4 regions of the Aminobacter sp. Y103A genome follow, and region 4 is predicted to be linked to each of the others. Evidence: predicted binding sites of a transcription regulator. Region 4 holds the regulator's gene; each other region holds the start of a gene.
The links. Region 4 encodes PhoB, which activates phosphate uptake and scavenging genes when phosphate is short. Its sites were predicted from a motif close to TGTCATNNANCTGTCAT; they were not measured.
Positions count from the first base shown of each region.

Region 1 (5,058 bases), on a different replicon from region 4:
CTTTGCAGCGTCAGCCGGGCTTCGGCGTCATGCTCGCCGCTTACGCCGACGATGTCGTTGCGGTCGTCGATATCCTCGCGCGGGCCGGCCGTCTTGGTCCGGCGCACCTGGTCGATCCACAGGTTGCGCAGGATGCGGAACATCCATGCATCGAAGCGGGTGCCCGCTTCGAACCGGTCCTGGCTGGCGAGCGCTCGTTCGCATGCCGCCTGCACGAGGTCGTCGGCTAGATCACGCGACCGGCACAGCGAGATGGCGAACCGACGCAGATTGGGTAGGAAAGCGATCAGCCGATCGCTGACCGAAACATCGTCACCCTTCATGCAGTCCTATCCTGTCTCTCCCGCGGAAATCGGCGAGGTGATGGAATAAACCGGTCTCCCGTCCGTTGGGCTCAAAATGCACAAATGTAGTCAAAATGATATGGGATGACGAAAGGCTTATGTGGATCGCTAACAATTGCCATCAGCGCGCCATATCGCCGGGGAAAGGACAAACCATGAAGCTGAAGCGCCCGTCAGGTTCCCTTGCGCTTGTGTTCGCGGTGGCGCTGGGCGGCGCGACCTTTGGCGCGTCCGTGGTCACTCCCATGCGGGGAGAGGTTTTCGGCGGCGGGATTGCGCTGGCCGATGACGACGATGATGATGGCGGCGGAAGCCGCTCGGAGAGCAGGGATTCCAGCTCGCCGGGAACGGGGAAGGGGCGTAATCTCTCCGATCTCTTCGGCAAGCCTGAGCCACGACGCAAGGTGGTCCGCACAGCGCCCGCGCTTGTGCGCGAGGCGCCACGGGAGATCGTGGCAATCGGCCTCGATCAGGCCTCGATCACGCGCCTGACCGCCGCGGGCTACGGCATCAGCGACCGGGCCGATGTTCCGCTCGTTGGAGCCGAAATCGTCAAGCTCACTGTTCCCAACGGCACGACGCTCGAAGCGGCGCGTGCCGAGGTAGCGGCCACGGCACCCGATGCGGTCGTCGACTTCAACCATTTCTACCGCCCCGACCAGGACCGTGCCGAAGCTTGTGGCGCGGAACAATGCCTGGCGCGCCATGTCGTCGGCTGGCCGGAGGCATCTGACATGCCGGATCGCTGCACGGCATCGACGCGGATCGGCCTCATCGACACGGCGATCAATGAGGAACATCTCGCCTTTGCCGGCGGGCGGATCGAGACGATCCGACTGGCGGCTGGTGACCTGCCTGAGTCCGGGCGCCAGCACGGCACCGCGGTGGCAGCCCTTCTCGTAGGCTCGGCGGAAAGCCGAACGCCGGGCCTCGTGCCCGGCGGCGAACTCGTTGCGGTGGATGCTTTCCAGCGCAATGGCAATGACGACCGGTCCGCCGTCTACGATCTTGTGCGGGCGATCAACCTGCTGGCGGGCAAGGGGGTGCTCGTCATCAACATGAGCCTGACGGGTCCGGCTAACCTTCTGCTGGAACGAACGGTCGAAGCGGCGGCAATGCGCGACATCGTGCTGGTCGCAGCCGCCGGCAATGGCGGCCCGCGCGCCGCCCCGCTCTACCCCGGCGCCTACGAGCCTGTGATTGCCGTAACGGCGATCGACCGGCGCAAGAATCCCTACCGGCGGGCCGGAGCCGGCGATCATATCGACATCGCAGCACCCGGCGTTCAGGTCTGGACGGCGGCCTCGGTCAAGGGCGCCTCATCAAAGACCGGCACGTCCTTTGCCGCACCTTTTGTCACGGCGGCAGTGGCGATGGTCAAGGCCGCCAATCCTGAGCTCAAGGCCGGCGAGGTCGAGACGCTTTTGCGCCAGGGTGCCGAGGATCTCGGCAAGCCCGGCAAGGATCCGGTGTTTGGCTGGGGCCTGCTCAATGCGCGAACGATCTGTCGGAGCTGAGCCGCAGGCGACGCGCGAGAGGCGTCTCGTATCATACTGTTTTCATGCCGATTTGCAGGTTCCGCGCCGAGATTGAAAATAGTTTGCCGGCGATGGAATAGGTTCTCGCAACGCCCGTTCTTCCTGACGTAGCCGCTCGGCGGCGCAATTCAGGAGAACCGCAAATGCCAATCCCTTGCTCGCCTTGTCAGGCACTACGAAGGCCTTCTTCCACGACGGGGAGAGGGCAATGATCGCGCAGTTGCTACAGACGCCCTTCGCGGCCGAACTCGCTCGCTTCTGCATCAACCTGACCGGCATGTCGGCACTGCTGTTCGGCATGTATTACCGTCGCTATCGCGACAAGGAACTGGTCACCGCCGCGGCGCTATTCAACATCTTCGTCTTTGCCGTGCTGACCGTGCTGTCGACCGTGCAGTTTGGGGTTGCCGCCGGCTTCGGACTGTTCGCCATCCTGGCGCTGTTCACGCTCCGATCGGAGCCACTGTCGAAGACCGAAATGACCTACTTCTTCGGCAGCGTGGCGATTGCCGTCATCTGCTCGGTCCAGGGCACGACCTTGCCCTTCGTGGCGGTGACGGTTGCCTTGGTGCTCGTCGGTGCCTTCGTCGTCGATCATCCCCGCATGCTGCAGTCGGTCAGCGGTACCAAGGTGTCGCTCGACAAGATCAATGTCGCGCTGCTGTCGGACCCCGCTGCCATGCGCTGCGAGCTGTCCCAGCGGCTGGGCGTCGACGTGCTGTCCTACCAGGTGCTGCAGCTCGACTACATCACGGAAATGGCGAAGCTCAATGTCCATTATCGCAAGCACTGACGTGCTGATCGCAGGCGGCTTCGCGCCGATCAGCCTGAAGGCTCTGAACGGCAAGGCCGCCATGCTGGAGCGGCTGGACAACAAATATGTTGTCGACGGCACCGTGCTGATGCAGGCCGCCGGCACTTTCACCGAGGTCTTCGACATGTTGGAGATCGAAGGCCGGCGCGCCTTCACTTACGAGACCTGCTACTTCGACGACGCCGGGCGCCGCAGCTATTTCGACCACCACCAGGGCCGGCGGCAGCGGGCCAAGGTGCGCATCCGGCGCTATGTCGAGGCGGGGCTATGCTTTCTGGAAGTGAAGCTCAAGGACAAGCGCGGCATGACCGTCAAGAAGCGCCTCGACCTCGACGTCGAGAGCTTCGGCAAACTCGACGACGAGGCAGTGACCTTCATCGACAAGGTCTACCACGCGCAATACGGCCAGACCTTCCCACATCAACTGTCCCGTGTCCTCGACATGCGCTACCGCCGCATGACGCTGGTGGCCCGGCAGGGCGGCGAACGCATGACCATCGACACCGGTCTCGAGTTCTTTGCCGGCGGCGCGCGTCGTGCCGTCGACCCCAACCTGTTCATCCTCGAAACCAAGTCGGCAAATGGCAATGGCGTTGCCGACGGCATCCTCAGGGCGCTGCACCAGCACCCGACCAAGCGCTGCTCGAAATATTGCGTCGCCACCGCGCTGCTGAACCCCGGCACCAAGCACAACCGCTTCCTGCCGGCGCTGCGCAAGCTTGGCAGCGTGACCGATCGTCCAGCCCTGCACCAGCCAAACATCCAATAGGAGTGAGAGACATGATCAAGCACTTTACCGCCGCGCTGCTCGGCGCTTCAGCCCTCGTGCTCGCGGCCCCCGTCATGGCAGGTTCGTCCGAACTTGCAGTGCTGGACAGCAGGCCTGCTCCGGCAACCGCGCCGGACGGCCAATCGATCAACGAACTGTCCGGCCTGGCCTGGGATGCCGACGAGAAGCTGCTTTACGCCGTCTCCGACGACGGCGTGCTGCATCACTTCCGGCTCGAGATCGCGGACGGCAGGATCGCCAATCTGGAGCCCGTCCAGTCGGTGCCGTTGAGGGCAGGCATGGCCCCACAGGTCGTCAACGCCGAGGGGCTGGCCGTCAGCAATGGCAACAACGGCAAGCAGGGCGACACCCAACTTCTCGTCGCCTTCGAGGATGGGCCGGCTATCCATCGCTTCAAGCCCGACGGCACCGTGCTCGGTGCGCTGCAACTGCCGGAAGCACTGGCCGATGCGGCAAAGTACAGCGAGGCCAACAGCCGCCTCGAAGCGGTGGCAATCGCGGGTTCGCTTGGTGTGGTCACTGCACCGGAGGAGGCGTTGCTGAGCGAGCCGGGCGACACCCACACCATCCATGGCCTCGACGGCAGGCGCTGGAGCTTCGCTACCTTCCAGCCCAAGCGCAGCAACCTCAAGGCAATCGAGCCGATGCCGGAAGGTCGCCTGCTGCTGATTGAACGGACGCGCCAACAGAAGGGCGCGCCAAGCATCGGCCGCCTCAGGGTTTTCGATCCGAATACATGCGGCGAGGCCAATGTTTGCGCTGTCGAAAATCTCGACCCGGGGGTCAGCCAGTTGCTCACTGACAACTTCGAAGGACTGACCGGCCTTGGTGGCGATCTCTATCTGCTGGTCACAGACAAGACGAAGAAGGAAGGGCCTGCAAGCTTCGTTCTGGTCTCGGTCAAATCAGGCGCCTGATCCCCACCTTCCCATGGTGATTGGCAGCAACCGGCTTCACATGCTGGCTGCCGCCGCTGGCGTTTGAGGTTGCCGCGAACGTCAGCCGACTCTCTTTGCCGCTCACTCTGCGAAAACATAACGTGCAGGGACGCTCCCGCCCGTTTGGGCAATGCGGACCGCCCGTTAGCGACCTCTGGCGTAAAATTTCCGACACCGCGTCGGGCCAACAAAATCCAATCGATTCAATGACATTGGGTTTCGTCGAAAGTCGTGGTGCGACAAGTGCGCGCGGTCGTCACTTGACAGGAAATTAACTTTGCCAGACATTCCTCAGGGGAAATTAATTTCCCGCAGAAGCAAACCAGAATGAAGCCGAAAACGGCCGTGGTGCAGGAGGAAAAATGGAAGCGACTTTAAGTCAGCAACGCGGGGACGCGACTCTCGAACAGCGCATCGACAAGATGCACGGGCGTGATCGAGCGGGCCTCGTGGCATTTGTCGTGGTGCTGTGGTGCACCATGTTGTTTGCCCTGTTCAGTGTGTGGTCCTACATCGCGCTGCCGGAAATCCGCATCATCCTGTCCATCGCCTGCGGGCTGGTCCTGATCTTCAACACGGCGGCCATCGTCGCCATGCTGCGCCACTATGTCGAAGACAAACACTTCATCTATGG
Region 1 covers NZ_AP017987.1:329,475-334,532, forward strand. The annotation lists gene Amn_RS29105 (RNA polymerase sigma factor) at 1-323, opposite strand, end outside; gene Amn_RS29110 (S8 family serine peptidase) at 500-1,861, shown strand; gene Amn_RS29115 (DUF4956 domain-containing protein) at 2,091-2,675, shown strand; gene Amn_RS29120 (polyphosphate polymerase domain-containing protein) at 2,653-3,465, shown strand; gene Amn_RS29125 (esterase-like activity of phytase family protein) at 3,477-4,403, shown strand; gene Amn_RS29130 (hypothetical protein) at 4,787-5,058, shown strand, end outside.
Region 1: a site for PhoB is predicted at 1,891-1,907, ahead of Amn_RS29115 (DUF4956 domain-containing protein). Genes of this name have one in related genera too.

Region 2 (5,058 bases), 2.3 Mb from region 4:
GCGGCGAGGTCAGCGCGTAGAGCTGCGGCGTACCGAGGCGGTGGCCCAGGTCGATGCCGTTGACGATGTTGCCCCACTGGTCGGAGCCGCCCATCTGCAGGCGCAGGCCGTAGCGCTTGTTGAGCTCGACGAAGTCGTAAGCCTGCAGGATCATGTAGTTGAATTCGAGGAACGACAGCGACTGCTCGCGGTCGAGGCGCTGCTTGACGGAATCGAAGCTCAGCATGCGGTTGACCGAGAAATGCTGGCCGACATCGCGCAGGAATTCGAGATAGTTGAGCGGCAGCAGCCACTCGGCGTTGTTGACCATCATCGCATCGCGCGGACCGTCGCCGAAGGTCAGGTAGTTCGAAAACACCTGCTTGATGCCGTCGATGTTGGACTGGATCAATTCGGGCGTCATCAGCTTGCGCGCCTCGTCCTTGAAGGACGGGTCGCCGACCATGCCGGTGCCGCCGCCCATCAGCGGCACGGGGCGATGGCCGGTCTTCTGCATCCAGTACAGCATCATGATCTGGATCAGGCCGCCGGCATGCAGGCTCGACGCCGTCGGATCGAAGCCGATATAGGCCGACACGGTTTCCTTGCGGAACAGATCGTCGAGGCCGGCGTCATCCGAGGTCTGGTGGATGAAGCCGCGCTCGGAAAGGGTGCGCAGGAAATCGGACTTGAAGGCGGACATGGTTTCTCTCTCGGCGGACGATTGGTACGGCAGATCCGGCTTTGGATCGGCGACGCCAGCGCTTTAGCATCTGAAGTGCCAGAATCACAAGGATTGCCAACCGTCAGCGGCGTCCCTTGTGGTGCCGGAAACGACTGCGGTGCATGGATGGACGCCAACATGACGGATGAAACGGTTCTCGAGACACCACGGCTGTTGCTCCGGACGTGGCGCGACACCGACCTGGACGATCTCGTCTGGCTGCATTCGCAGGTGCAGGCGTCGCGCTATCTGTCGATCACCGGCCAGCCCTGGACACGCGACGAGGCTGCCGGCCGCATGAGGGGCTGGGCCGAGGAATACCGGCTGCACGGCATCACCAAACTCAAGCTGCAGCGGCGCGAGGACGCGCGCTTCGTCGGTCGCGCCGGTTTCTCCATGTTCGCCGCTACCGGCCAGTTCGAACTCGGTTATGCCATTGCCCCGCAATTCTGGGGCAATGGCTACGCCACCGAGATAGCCGCAGCCCTGGCCAACTTCTTCTTCGACCGCAGGATAGGCGATCACTTCATCGCCTTTGCCCATGTCGACAACGCGACGTCGCTGAACGTGCTGGAAAAGATCGGCATGCGCTTCCAGCACACCGGACCGATGAACGGGCTTGAGGCCCACGTCTACACCATGAGCAGCACCGACCCGCGGAAGCGCTAGGCGGTCCTGCCGCCAGCGTCAGGGGACTTCATCAAAGTTTCACCGAGGCGTCACCTGCCCGACATGGCCCGGACCTAGCTGGAGGGCGTTCCTTCAACCAATCGGGGTCCAACATGCGACGCTCTCTCTATCTGGCTGCGGCTGTTCTCGCGCTTACCACCGCCTCCGCCTTCGCGGAGGAGACGGAATTCAAGGCAACGCTTGCCGGTCACGCCATCCTGCCGGCGAACACGATCATTGCTTCACCCGAAAACGCGCCGGAGCACCTGCGCAGCTCGGGCAAGTTCACCACGCCCGACCGCAAGCGCGCCGAAGGCCTCGGCACTGTGCCGGGCAAGGACGGCGTGCGCCCGACCGGCTTGTCGCTGCCTTTCGACGGCCAGCCCGTCCAGGGCTTCTCCGGCATCAAGGCCGTCGGCGACGGCACGTTCTGGTCGCTGTCGGACAACGGCTTCGGCAACAAGCTGAACTCCACCGACGCTGCTCTGATGCTGCACCACGTCTCATTCGATTGGGACAAGGGCACGATGAACCGCATCAAGACCCTGTTCCTGACCGATCCCGACCGCAAGGCGCCGTTCCCGATCGTGCTCGAAGGCTCCGACACCCGCTTCCTCACCGGTGGTGATTTCGACGTCGAATCGATCCAGCCGGTCGCTGATGGCTTCTGGGTCGGCGAGGAGTTCGGCCCGTATCTGCTGAAGTTCGATCTCGACGGCAAGCTGACCGACGTCATCGACACCGTTGCCGAAGGCGAGCCCGTCCGTTCGCCCGACCATCCGACGCTGACCCTGCCGGGCAATCCGGTCGCCAAGAATCCGGTCTTCAACCTCAAGCGTTCGGGTGGTTATGAAGGCCTTGCCATGTCCAAGGACGGCTCCAGGCTTTTCGGCATGCTCGAAGGGCCGCGCTACATGGCCGACGGCGAAGTCGAGAAGGTCGACGGCAAGACGGCGCTGCGCGTCATCGAGTTCGATGCCGCCAAGAAGGAATGGACCGGCCGTAGCTGGCTCTATCCGCTGGCCGACGGCGGCGAGGCGATCGGCGATTTCAACATGATCAGCGCCACCGACGCACTCGTCATCGAGCGCGACAACGGCGCCGGCACCGCCGACAAGGCCTGCGCAGACGCCAACGCCCCTAAGCCCGACTGCTTCGCTCGCGCGGCCAAGGTCAAGCGCATCTACAAGATCGAGATGACTGACGACAATGTCGGCAAGGCCGTGCGCAAGGTCGGCTACATCGACCTCATGAAGATTGCCGACCCCGACAACAAGAAGCGCCAGGGCGGCGGCGAGGGCTTTTATGATATGCCCTTCGTCACCATCGAGAATGTCGATCTCGTCGACGAGAGCCACATCGTCGTCGGCAACGACAACAACCTGCCGTTCTCGGCCGGCCGCTCGCTCGACAAGGCTGACGACAACGAATTCGTCCTGCTTGAAGTTGGCGACTTCCTGAAGGCCAAGTAAGGCAACATCCGGGCCGCCTTGGCGGCCCGGATTCATTCTATGAGATTCCGACCCCAAGTGGCTTTCGGTACAACAGGAATCCGTCGTCCGGCTTCTCGGCCTGACGGACAAAGCCGCAGCTTTCGACGCAGGCGATGGAGGCGAGATTGTCGTTTTCGATTTGGCCGTCGATATGGGTGTAACGGCCGCTGACATGCGCGACCAAGGCCGCCAGCACACGTTTGCCAAGCCCTCGGCCGCGTTGGCTGGGGTCGAGCACGATCAGCAGGCTGATGCCGCCGTCGTCCTGCTCGTCATATTGCAACACGGCAAGCGGAGTGTCGCTCGCACCATGCGTGGCCACGACAAGATGGGCCGGACTTGCCGGATCCGTGACATAGGCGAACCAGTCCGTGCCGGGGAAGTCGACGCGCCGTGCCACCTCGGCATCATCGAACCACGCCACATAAGCTGCTAGCTCGTAGCTGCGAAACGGCCGGAAGCTGATCCCGTTCATGCCTCAGGACGCCTGCGCCAGGTGCAGCAGAGGAAATGGCTTTCCCTGGCCGTCGCGTTCGGAGCGCCCGACCTGCCTGAAGCCGCATTTCAGATAGAAGGCGACGCCACCCGGGTTCTGCTCGTTCACGTCGACCGCAAGCGGCCCCTTCAGCCGGCCGACATGCTCGATCAGCGCCTTGCCGATGCCTTTGCCATGCTGGCTGGTGCTGACGAACAGCATTTCGACCTTTGGGCCGTCCAGGCCGATGAAGCCGACGGGCTTGCCATCGCTGTCCTCCGCCACCAGCATCTCGACGGCGGGCAGATAGTCGTCGCGGACGAGCGGACGGAAGAACTGAATGTCGTCTTCGCCGAGGAAGTGATGTGTGGCACGCACGGCATCCTCCCAGATGGCGACGAGCACGGCATTGTCGGCCGCGACGCGGGGACGGATGTTCATGAGAGGCTCCAGGTCGAAAGGGCTATTCGCCCGCGAGCCCGCCATACTGGCGGACCAGTTGCGCCATGCCGCCGGCCGGCTTCTGCTCGGCCTCTATGCCTTCAGCGACGCCGATGCGGTCGCCGACGGGCCGGTTCTGGCTGACCTTCCATTTGCCGTCGATGGCGGTGATGTCGATTTCGAGCCCGATGATGCCCTTCAGTTGGGCTGCGATGTAGGCATCAGGCGCGTCGGAGACCTGCCAGGGCTCGGTCCGCCCGGCTTCCTGGCTGGCGGTGAGCGCGGCGATCTGCCCGGCAAGCCAGTCCTTGTCGTCGATGACACGCGCCATGCCGCGCACCTGCACGGTCGCATAGTTCCAGGTCGGAACGACCTTGCCGGTTTCGCGCTTGGTTTCGTACCAGGATGGGGTGACGTATGCGTCCTCGCCCTGGAACACCACCAGCACCGGCATGTCAGGCGTTTCAGCCAACAACTGCCATTGCGGGTTGGCGCGGGCGAGATGCGCTCGCAGCCGTCCATTCGGGCCGATGTCGGCGTCGAGCAGAAATGGCAGCGGATTTGCCACCGGGCCTTCCGATCCGTTGCAGATCAGAAGGCCGAGCGGATGGTTGCGGATCAGCGCATGCAAAACGTCCAGCCTGGTCTCGCGAAACAGCGGCGGCTGGTACATGCGCGGAACTCCTCTTAGCGCAGGCGCTTCGGACGCGGGTCCGAAAGCTCGCCGGCGAGACGGCGGTCGAGATACTCGGCGCACTCGTCGATCACCAGTTCCGGGTCGTTGCCGAAGAAGTGGTTGGCGCCGGGGAGCGTCTTCTGGGTGATGGTGATGCCCTTCTGCGTGTGCAGCTTGTCGACAAGGCCCTGCACGTCCTTCGGCGGCGCCACCTTGTCGGCGTCGCCATGGATGATCAGGCCCGACGATGGGCAGGGTGCCAGGAACGAGAAATCATAGGTGTTGGGCTGCGGCGCCACCGAGATGAAACCTTCGATCTCCGGGCGGCGCATCAGAAGCTGCATGCCGATCCAGGCGCCGAAAGAATAACCGGCGACCCAGCAGCTCTTCGAGTCAGGATGCAGCGACTGCACCCAATCGAGTGCGGCAGCCGCATCCGACAGTTCGCCGGTGCCGTGGTCGAATTCGCCCTGGCTGCGGCCGATGCCGCGGAAGTTGAAGCGCAGCGTGGTGAAATCGCGCTTCTGGAACATGTAGAAGAGGTCGTACACGATCTTGTTGTTCATCGTGCCGCCAAACTGCGGGTGCGGATGCAGTATGA
Region 2 covers NZ_AP017986.1:2,608,206-2,613,263, forward strand. The annotation lists gene tyrS (tyrosine--tRNA ligase) at 1-682, opposite strand, end outside; gene Amn_RS12720 (GNAT family N-acetyltransferase) at 842-1,372, shown strand; gene Amn_RS12725 (esterase-like activity of phytase family protein) at 1,486-2,844, shown strand; gene Amn_RS12730 (GNAT family N-acetyltransferase) at 2,882-3,340, opposite strand; gene Amn_RS12735 (acetyltransferase) at 3,344-3,781, opposite strand; gene Amn_RS12740 (FMN-binding negative transcriptional regulator) at 3,804-4,454, opposite strand; gene Amn_RS12745 (alpha/beta hydrolase) at 4,469-5,058, opposite strand, start outside.
Region 2: a site for PhoB is predicted at 1,399-1,415, ahead of Amn_RS12725 (esterase-like activity of phytase family protein). Genes of this name have one in related genera too.

Region 3 (5,058 bases), 1.2 Mb from region 4:
GACTGGCACCCTTAGCGGGCTTCGACGAAGGCCGCGAGGTTTTCAAGCGACGAGGCGATGCCCTCGCGATGGTCGTCCTCGCTGATGCCCGGGGGCACGTTTTCGCAGCTGACGGTGACCCGTGTGCCGCCTTCGACCGGTTCCAGTGTCGTCACGATCCGCATGGTCCCGGCAAAGGACGGGTCGTCCGATTCGAATTCGACGAGCTCGATGACGCGGCGGCCAGGAATCAGTTCGGCAAACCGGCCCTCGAAGACATCGGCATTGTCGGTGGTCTTGCCGTGCCCATGCTCGTCTTCATAGATGAAGGCCATACGAAAGGTGCCGCCCTCGCGCGCGTCGAAGGCCAGGACTTTGCCGCGCATGCCCTGTGGCGGACGCCAGCTCGCCACGGCTTGCGGCTCGATCAGCGCCCGGTAGATGATGTCGGGCGTAGCCTTGATGAGGCGCGATCCCGTGTCCGTCCGTCCGTGCTCACCAGCGCCTGCCATCTGCGCCTCGTCCCTGTTCGTCAGCCGGCTGCTTGCCGCGCCTTGAGCAGGCTCTTCGGTGCCTGCCTCAACCAGGCGTGTTCGAGCTTTGTCCTCAGCTGATCGGCTGGAATGTCGTGGATGCGCACCAGGAACACCGGCCAGCCCTTGTAGTGGGCGGTCTCGAAATAGAGATGCGGATCGGCCTCCATCAGCATCTCCTTTTCCTCGAGCGCGCACACCACCGCCACCGTGTCGGCATCCTTGACGCGGCAGAGGAATTTCTTGCGGACGTGAAGCGACGGCGTGCCGTAGGAGGTGCCTTCGACCACCTCAGCCAGTCCTTCGGCCGCAGCTAGCAGCTTGTCGAAGGCAGGCCGGAGGTCGTCGGTCATGGCACTAGGCGGCGAAGCGCTGGGTTTCGCCGCCGTAATAGTTGATGTAGCGGGCGCCGATTTCCTTGACCGGCATGACGATGAAGACGTCGGTCGTGCCGAAGTCGTGGTCGATGACGCAGCCGTCGCCGATCTTGGCGCCAACGCGCAGATAACCCTTGATCAGCGGCGGCATCGCAGCGATCGCCGACTTGGCGTTGACTGCTTCGATCGGCATCAGGTCCATGGCGCAATAGCGTCCGGCAACTGCCCGCACGTCCCAGTCTGCGCTGGTGCGGCAGTGATGGGCGAGATAGGTCAGCGCCTCGGCATGCGCTGCGGGCACAGTGCCGTGGAACGATGCGCAACCGGTCATGACGTCGATGTCATAGCGGTTCAGATAGGCCCAGATGCCTTGCCACAGCGCCTCGATGGTGCGCTTGGAGCGGTATTCGGGCAGCACGCAGGAACGGCCGAGTTCGAGGAAGCGCTGGCCGGGATGGCGGGCGATGAGCTTGTTCAGCTCGAACTCGTCGTCGGAGTAGAAGCCGCCGGCCGCCGTTGCGCGCTCTTGGCGCAGCAGGCGATAGGTGCCGACGATTCGGCGATGCTCGGGGCCATTGATCGAGGTATCGAAGACCAGCAGGTGATCGCAAATATCGTCGAACCGGTCGGCGTCGCGCCGCTCGATCGAGTGCAGCGCCTGCTTCCTGGCACCGAGTTCGTCGAAGAACACGCGGTAGCGCACTTCCTGGGCGGCGGCGATTTCCGCCTCGTCCCGGGCGAGGCGAACCTCAAGCGTCCCGATCCGTCCGAGCGGCGTCCCTGGCAGTAAAGGTTTGGAAGGCACTGTCACCTTGGCGCCGTTGGCTTTCTGAGTGTCACTGTCCGGCAAGGCTGTATGCACGGGTGATTCTCCTTCGAGCCATCCCTCCTGGCGCGGGGATACGGTGTCGGTGCTACAGGATTGTGACAGTATCGTGATCAACCTGTCGCGGCAAGTCTGGGCGGGCAAGCAACGTCGAGTAGCCGGCTAGGAAAATCACCGTGATTTAGTTCACGCAGCGGCCCGCTGCTCGACGAGATTGATCAGGACATCGGGGTCGAGCGGCTTGGTGACGAAGCCGCTGGCGCCATGGGCGAGCACCGCGTGGCGGGTTTTTTCCTGGCTGTCGGCGGACAGCACCATGATCGGCACGGCAGCCAGGCCATGCTGCTCCTCATGCCTGCGAATGGCCGAAATGGCGTCCAATCCGTCCATCACGGGCATATGCATGTCCATCAGCACGACATCGTAGCGCCGCTTGCGGCTGGCGCCCGTCACCGCTTCGACGGCGGCCTTGCCATTGTTGACGACGTCGACGCGATGGCCTGCTTTCACCAGCACGGCGCGGGCGAGCATGGCATTGATGTCGTTGTCCTCGGCGATCAGCACCGACAGGCCGCGAAGCTGCGAATGATTCGCGGGCTTGGCCGCAGCGCGACGGCTGGCAAGCTGCGGCTTGCCCGGCACCACGCCCTGATTCGCCAGAAGTATCCGCAGCAGCGTCTCGCCGCGAACCGGCCGGGCCAGGAAGGTGGCATAGCCGCTGGCGCGCAGTTCGCCGAGCAGTCCGCGGTCGGTCGGCGCGATCAACGTGATCGCCTCGCTGGCGGAGAAGCCGGTTTCGCGCAATTGCTTGAGCAGACGGCCGTCATTGTCCTCGAGCGCGGCGTCGACCAGCAGCGCGTTGCAGCCTTCGGCGAATGCGGCGGCCTGTTCGGGCGTCACCGCAATGTCGGCGCGGCCGCCATGCGCGCGAATGGTTTCGGCCAGTGCTTCTGCCTCGGTGGTGTTTCTTGACAGGATGACGGCACATCGGCCGGCCAGCGCATCGGCATTGGTCTGGGGCGTATCGGTTGCGCCAAAAGCCGGCAGTTCGAAGGCGAATTGCGAGCCTTCGCCGGGTTGGCTGGTGACGGTGATCGTGCCGCCCATGGCGGTGACCAGCCGTCTGGAGATGGCGAGCCCGAGCCCGGCGCCGCCATGCGAGCGTGTCGAGGTGCCGTCGGCCTGCTCGAACTCCTCGAAGATGCGCTCGACGTCCTCGGGACGCAGGCCGGGGCCGGTATCGCTCACTGTGAAGCGGATCTTGCCGGGATGGTCGTCGCCGGTCCGCTTGACGCTGAGCCGGACGCCCCCGGCGTCGGTGAACTTGATGGCGTTACCGATCAGGTTGAGCAGCACCTGGCGGACGCGGCCAGGATCGGCCGAGATCATCTGCGGCACGTTGGACGCGACATGGCAGCCGAGCCCGATGCCCTTGGCGAATGCGCGCGACGCCAAAAGCTCGACGACACTGTCGGCGATCTCGCGCGGCGACATCGGCTGGGGCTCGGGATCGAAGCGGCCCGCCTCGATCTTGGAGTAGTCGAGCAGGTCCTCGATCAGCGCCAGAAGCGCGCTGGCCGAGGTCGAGACGGCGCCGACATAGGTGCGCTGCTCGGGCGACAGTTCGGTGTCGTGCAGAAGCTTGGCCATGCCCATGATACCGTTCATCGGCGTGCGGATCTCGTGGCTTACGGTTGCCAGGAAGCGCGACTTCGCCTGGCTGGCATATTCGGCGCGCTCGCGGGCGCCGATAAGGGCGGCTTCGGCGCGCTTGCGGGCGGTGATGTCGCGGGCGATGGCCCGGTGCGACACTGCGTTGCTGGCCTTGTCGCGCACCGAAAGCTCGATCCACGAGAACCAGCGCACGACGCCGTTGGAGCGGATGCCGACATCGGTAGAGCTCAGGCATTCGCCGTCTGAGAAGGCGGCGTCCGGCACCACGCCGACATCGACGCCGAGTTCGGCAAGCGTGCGGCCGGCGAGATCGCGCGGGTCCTGGCCGATGAGTCCGGCGAACACCTTGTTGGCATAGACGATGCGACCGTCGCGGTCGCGATGGACGACAAGATCGCCAAGCGCGTCGATGAGGCCGCGGAAGCGCTCTTCGCTTTCCTGCAACTCCCACATCCGGTCGGCAAGGGTCTCGATCTCGGCCCGGTTGCGCGAAGCGTTCTCGGTGATCTCTTCCGCGGCTCGCGCGCGCTCGCCCAGGCTGCGCGACAACAGCACCATGCCGGCGAGGCCGATGGCAAACAGGCTGGCGCTGATGAAAACAGGCGCGCCGGTCAGATGCGCGAGGCCCGACAGCACCAGCACCGCGACGATGATCGCGAAATAGAGGCCGCGCGGCGGCTCCTTCGGCAAAGCGGGGGCAAGCGGTGGCGGCGTGATGATACGGCGGTGCGACTGGGCATCGGTGTCGGCGATGGCCGCGCCTTGCGTCGTCTTTTCTCCCGTCGTGCCAGATTCCGTCATCATGGCGGAAGCCTAGCACCGAGAGCTTAGGGAAGATTTTGGCAGATAGATCGAATTTTAGCGGTCGTGCTTTTTAGCAATAGGACGGCCGGGAAATACTGCGATTACTGGACGTAGCTCTTGTAAACGTAGCCGCGCTTGCCGTTGAAAACGATTTCGCACCATTGGGTGCAGGAAACCAGTTCGACTGAGGTCTTGGCCGGAATGACGCCGAGCACCGCGCCGCCTTTTTGCGGTTTGGCGCGCATGTTGACCGAGCGCTTGATGACGGCAGCCTTGCCGCCCTCGCGGGCCTCGGCAGGCTTCGCCTCGGCGTCGATCGCCTTGACTGCTGCGGTTTCGGCCGGATCGGTCTTGGCGTTGGTGTCGGTCAGCGCGAGTGCCGCCGTCTCGGTCGGGTCCTTGGCGATGACCTTTTCGGCGCCGGGAATGGCCGGCATGGCTTCGAGCGGTTGGGTTGCGCCCGCCTTGACCACCTGCGCCCATCGCGGGTCGGCGGCCAATGGCATGTCGGAGGCTTCCTCGGCGGCAGCATCCGAAACGATGATCGAGCTGGCAGCGGAAGCGACGCGGCTCTTGCGGCCGGTTGGCTCGGCGATGATGGTGGTGATCTTTTCCTTGGATGGCTCGGTCTCGACCTGCCTGGCTTCCTGCACGGTGTCGGCCGAGTTCTGGCCCATATGAGGCACGATGAAGAGGGCGGAGACGGCGGTTACGCTCATCAGGGCGGTCATTGCCAATACACCGCAAACCAAGCCGCGGTTCGGCGCGTTCTCGCGCCAGGAAGCCGGCTCGGCTTTCATAAACATCATCGCGGAGCGCGGCTGATTGGCTGCGCCCAACCCGAAGGGCATTTTCACTAGCAACT
Region 3 covers NZ_AP017986.1:521,905-526,962, forward strand. The annotation lists gene Amn_RS02450 (SRPBCC family protein) at 12-491, opposite strand; gene Amn_RS02455 (MmcQ/YjbR family DNA-binding protein) at 512-865, opposite strand; gene olsB (l-ornithine N(alpha)-acyltransferase) at 870-1,700, opposite strand; gene Amn_RS02465 (PAS domain-containing hybrid sensor histidine kinase/response regulator) at 1,902-4,193, opposite strand; gene Amn_RS02470 (SH3 domain-containing protein) at 4,295-4,912, opposite strand.
Region 3: a site for PhoB is predicted at 1,824-1,840, ahead of olsB (l-ornithine N(alpha)-acyltransferase). Genes of this name have one in related genera too.

Region 4 (5,058 bases):
GATCCTGACCGCCGGCCTGGTCATGGGCGTGATGCTGATCCCGGTGGTCTCTTCGCTCTCCGACGACATCATCACCGCCGTGCCGCGCGCCATGCGCGACGGCTCGCTCGGCCTTGGCGCCACGCGCTCGGAAACGATCAAGCGCGTCATCCTCCCAGCCGCTCTCCCGGGCATCGTCGGCGCCATCCTTCTGACCGCCTCGCGCGCCATCGGCGAAACGATGATCGTGGTGCTGGCAGCGGGCGTTGCCGCCAACCTGACACTCAACCCTTTCGAGGCGATGACCACCATCACCGTCAAGATCGTCAACCAGCTGACCGGCGATCTTGAATTCAACACGCCGCAGACGCTCGTCGCCTTCGCGCTCGGCATCACGCTGTTCGCGCTGACGCTGGTGATGAACATCGTCGCCCTTTACATCGTCCGGAAGTACCGAGAGCAGTACGAATGACCGATATTTCGCTCGACACGCTGACCGCGTCAGCTGCCCGTCCGCGCCGCGACATCGGCCTCAAGAAGCGCTATGCCGCCGAACGCCGCTTCCGACTCTATGGTGTGCTGGCGATCGCCATCGGCCTGGCCTTCCTGGCAGTGATGCTGACCTCGATCGTTTCCAAGGGCTACACGGCCTTCTGGCAGACGACGGTGACGCTGCCGATCAACTTCGACGAAAAGATCATCGACCCGTCCAACAAGCGGGCGACCGATCCGAATGTGCTGATCACGGCGAACTATCCCAAGCTCGCCGAACAGGCGCTGATCGAGAAGCTCGGCATCGACCCGAACAACAAGGCCGATGTGCGCAAGCTCAAGGGCTTCCTGTCCGACAGCTCGCGGGTCCAGCTCCGGGCGATCGTCGCCGCCGACCCGTCGGTCATCGGCACGACCCGCAACGTCGACATCCTCGCCGCCGCCAATCTCGACTCGGCCTTCAAGGGTCAGATCGACCTCGACGTGCCGGAAAGCCGCCGCAAGGTGTCGGACCAGCAGGTCGAGTGGATGAACAAGCTCAAGGCCGAAGGCGTGATGGCCGAGCACTTCAATACCGGTCTGTTCAGCTACGGCGCATCAAGCCGTCCTGAAACCTCGGGCGTCGGCGTAGCCCTCATCGGCTCGTTCTACATGATGGTGATCGTGCTCTTGCTGGCGCTGCCGATCGGCGTCGCCGCCTCGATCTATCTCGAGGAATTCGCCAAGAAGAGCCGCTTCACCGACCTGATCGAGGTCAACATCAACAACCTCGCCGCCGTGCCGTCGATCGTCTTCGGTCTGCTCGGCCTGGCCGTGTTCATCAATTTCCTCGGCCTGCCGCGTTCGGCATCCTTCGTCGGCGGGCTGGTGCTGACGCTGATGACGCTGCCGACCATCATCATCGCGACGCGCGCCGCCTTGGCTGCCGTGCCGCCGTCGATCCGTTCGGCAGCGCTTGGCCTCGGCGCCTCGAAGATGCAGATGGTGTTCCAGCACATCCTGCCACTGGCCGCCCCCGGCATCCTGACCGGCACCATCATCGGCCTGGCGCGTGCGCTCGGCGAGACAGCACCGCTTCTCTTGATCGGCATGGTCGCCTTCGTCGCCGACTATCCCAAGACGCCGTTCGATCCCGCAACCGCACTTCCGGTGCAGATCTACATGTGGGCGAACGAGGCCGAACGCGCCTTTGTCGAGCGCATGTCGGGCGCCATCATCATTCTTCTCATCTTCCTCATGGCCATGAACATCGTCGCCATCGTCCTGCGCCGCCGCTTCGAGCGCCGCTGGTAGGGCATGGACAAGGAGCATCCTGCTATGAACATCATGACCGAAAAATCCCTCGACGACGCGGTGAATGCTGAGATGAACGCCAGAACGAACGAAATCATCAAGATGCGCGGCGACAAGGTGACCGTGCACTATGGCGAGAAGCAAGCGCTGTTCGGCGTCGATCTCGACGTTCGCCAGAATCAGGTGACGGCGCTGATCGGCCCGTCGGGCTGCGGCAAGTCGACCTTCCTGCGCTGCCTCAATCGCATGAACGACACCATCGACGCAGCCCGCGTCGGCGGCAAGATCACACTCGACAGCGAAGACATCTACGATCCCAAGATCGACGTCGTCGAGCTGCGCGCCCGCGTCGGCATGGTGTTCCAGAAGCCGAACCCGTTCCCGAAGTCGATCTACGAGAACGTCGCCTACGGCCCGCGCATCCATGGTCTCGCCAAGAACAAGGCCGAGCTCGACGTGATCGTCGAGAAGAGCCTGCAGAAGGCCGCTCTGTGGAACGAAGCCAAGGACCGTCTCAACGAGCCGGGCACCGGCCTGTCGGGCGGCCAGCAGCAGCGCCTGTGCATCGCGCGCGCCATCGCCGTTTCGCCCGAGGTGATCCTGATGGACGAGCCGTGTTCGGCGCTCGACCCGATCGCCACCGCCAAGGTCGAGGAGCTGATCGACGAACTGCGCGAGAACTACACGATCGTCATCGTCACGCACTCGATGCAGCAGGCGGCGCGCGTGTCGCAGCGCACGGCGATGTTCCACCTCGGCTATCTCGTCGAGGAAGGCCCGACCGACAAGATGTTCACCAACCCCGACGACAAGCGGACGCAGGACTACATCACCGGCCGCTTCGGCTGAGTGGGTTTCGTCGCGGCACACGATACGAGGAAGAAATCATGGGCGAACATACAGTCCGGTCCTTCGACGAAGAACTTCAGCACGTCGACCAGCTCATCCGCGACATGGGCGATCTTTCCAGCGCAATGGTGGCCGGCGCCATCCGCGCGCTTCTCACGTCCGACCAGGCACTGGCGCAAAACGTCGTTGCCGACGATACGATCATGGACGCCAAGCAGCGCGATCTCGACAATTCGGCGATCACGCTGATCGCCAAGCGCCAGCCGATGGCGCAGGATTTGCGCGCCGTGGTCGGTGCCATCCGCATGGCGGGTGACCTCGAGCGCATCGGCGACCTCGCCAAGAACATTGCCAAGCGGGTCGGCGCTGTCGGCCAGTCGCCGACCCCGCGCAATCTCTCGCATTCGATCGATGCGATGGCGCAGCTGGTGCTCGGCCAGGTTCGCGGCGTCGTCGATCTCTATGTCGCGCGTCAGGCCGAGGGCCTGAAGGATCTGCGCGCCGACGACCAGAAGATCGACATCCAGTACACCGCCGTGTTCCGCGAACTCCTGACCTACATGATGGAAGATCCGCGCAACATCACGGCCTGCACGCATCTGCTGTTCTGCGCCAAGAACCTCGAGCGCATCGGCGACCATGTCACCAACATCGCCGAGAACGCCTATTTCGTCGTGACGGGTACGCAGCTGCCGCTGAACCGGCCCAAGGTCGACGAGACCACGACGACGGTTCCGGCCTGAGCATTTCCGCAACCGCATGCGTTTGGCGCGGGGGCGCTGCATAGGTTAAATCAGCGCATGGTCCAGAAGCGGCCATGCGCAAGGACAAGGTATAGCCAATGATCGCTCCCAAGGTCATGGTCGTCGAAGACGAAGAGCCGCTGGGCGTGCTGCTTCGCTACAATCTCGAATCCGAAGGCTATCAGGTCGAGGTCGTCACGCGTGGCGACGAGGCCGAGATCCGGCTCCAGGAAAACGTGCCCGACCTGCTGGTGCTCGACTGGATGGTGCCGGCGCTGTCGGGTATCGAACTGTGCCGCCGGCTCAGGATGCGTCCCGACACCGAACGCCTGCCGATCATCATGCTGACGGCGCGGGGCGAGGAAAGCGACAGGGTGCGCGGGCTTTCGACCGGGGCCGACGACTACCTGGTCAAGCCGTTCTCGACGCCGGAATTCATGGCGCGCGTCAAGGCGCTGCTGCGCCGGGCCAAACCCGAGGTGCTGTCCTCGGTGCTCAAGGTCGGCGACATCATGCTCGACCGCGAGTCGCACCGCGTCTACCGCAAGAAGAGCGAGATCAAGCTCGGGCCGACCGAATTCCGCTTGCTCGAATTCATGATGCGGCACCCGGGCCGCGTGTTCTCGCGCAGCCAGTTGCTCGACAATGTCTGGGGCGAGACGATCTATATCGACGAGCGCACCGTTGACGTGCATGTCGGGCGCCTGCGCAAGGCGGTCAACAACGGCCGCATGCCTGACGTGATCCGGACCATTCGCGGTGCCGGCTACGCCATCCGCGAGGACTGAGCCGCTTCGGGCTCTTTTCCGCTCAGCTAGGCGACGTCGGCACCGGCACGGCGTGGAGCCGTGCCTGCGGCAAAAATCTCCTGATCAACGGCAAGCAGCGCGCGCATCATCGCGCCCTCGCGTTTGAGCGGAACCTCGTTGGGTTCGGTGTCGAAGGAGATCGCCTTCGAGTGCAGCCCGCCCGCCGTCTTGGCGATGGCCGCGCGCACATGTGGCTCCATGATGTCGAAGGCGGTTGCGCCGACGCCGACGAAGGCGAGGGGGGCCGGGTCGAACAGCGCAAACATCGAGCCGAGTCCAAAGCCGATGGCTTCGCCGGCCTTGCGAAAGGCCTCGCGTTCGGGGCCATCATGGTCACGTGCCGCATCTGCCACGGCCCTGATGTCGTCGTCGGACAGGTCGGCCAGCGGCTCGGCATTCTCGTCGCCAACCCTTGCGTTGCGCCAGATGGCGTAGTTGCCGGCATAGGCCTCGATGCAGCCGCGGCGGCCGCAGCGGCAAAGCGCGCCGTCCGGGCGGTGGATCATGTGGCCGAACTCGGCACCCGACGACTGCGTGCCGGTGAACAGCTCGCCCTTGATGACTAGGCCCATGCCGATGCCGTGCGAGAGCAGGATGGCGATGAAGTCGTCGCGATAACGCACCGGATCTCGCCAGCGCAGGGCCTCGGCGATCATGTTGCAGTCGTTCTCAACCGAAACAGGTACGCCGAACTCCTGCTCCAGCCGGTCGGCGAAGGGGATGTCGTCGTAGCGGGTGATGGGAGACCACAACAGCTTGCGCGAGGCGGCGTCGGTGATGCCCTGGACGGCGATGGCGATGCGTAGGACGGCGCCGCCCGAAGCGCCGGCGCTGTCGATCAGGCGCCGGACCATTCCGACGCATTCGTCGACCAGCGCCTCGGCAGGCATCTG
Region 4 covers NZ_AP017986.1:4,944,135-4,949,192, reverse strand. The annotation lists gene pstC (phosphate ABC transporter permease subunit PstC) at 1-451, shown strand, start outside; gene pstA (phosphate ABC transporter permease PstA) at 448-1,764, shown strand; gene pstB (phosphate ABC transporter ATP-binding protein PstB) at 1,789-2,613, shown strand; gene phoU (phosphate signaling complex protein PhoU) at 2,652-3,356, shown strand; gene phoB (phosphate regulon transcriptional regulator PhoB) at 3,455-4,144, shown strand; gene Amn_RS24215 (ROK family protein) at 4,171-5,058, opposite strand, start outside.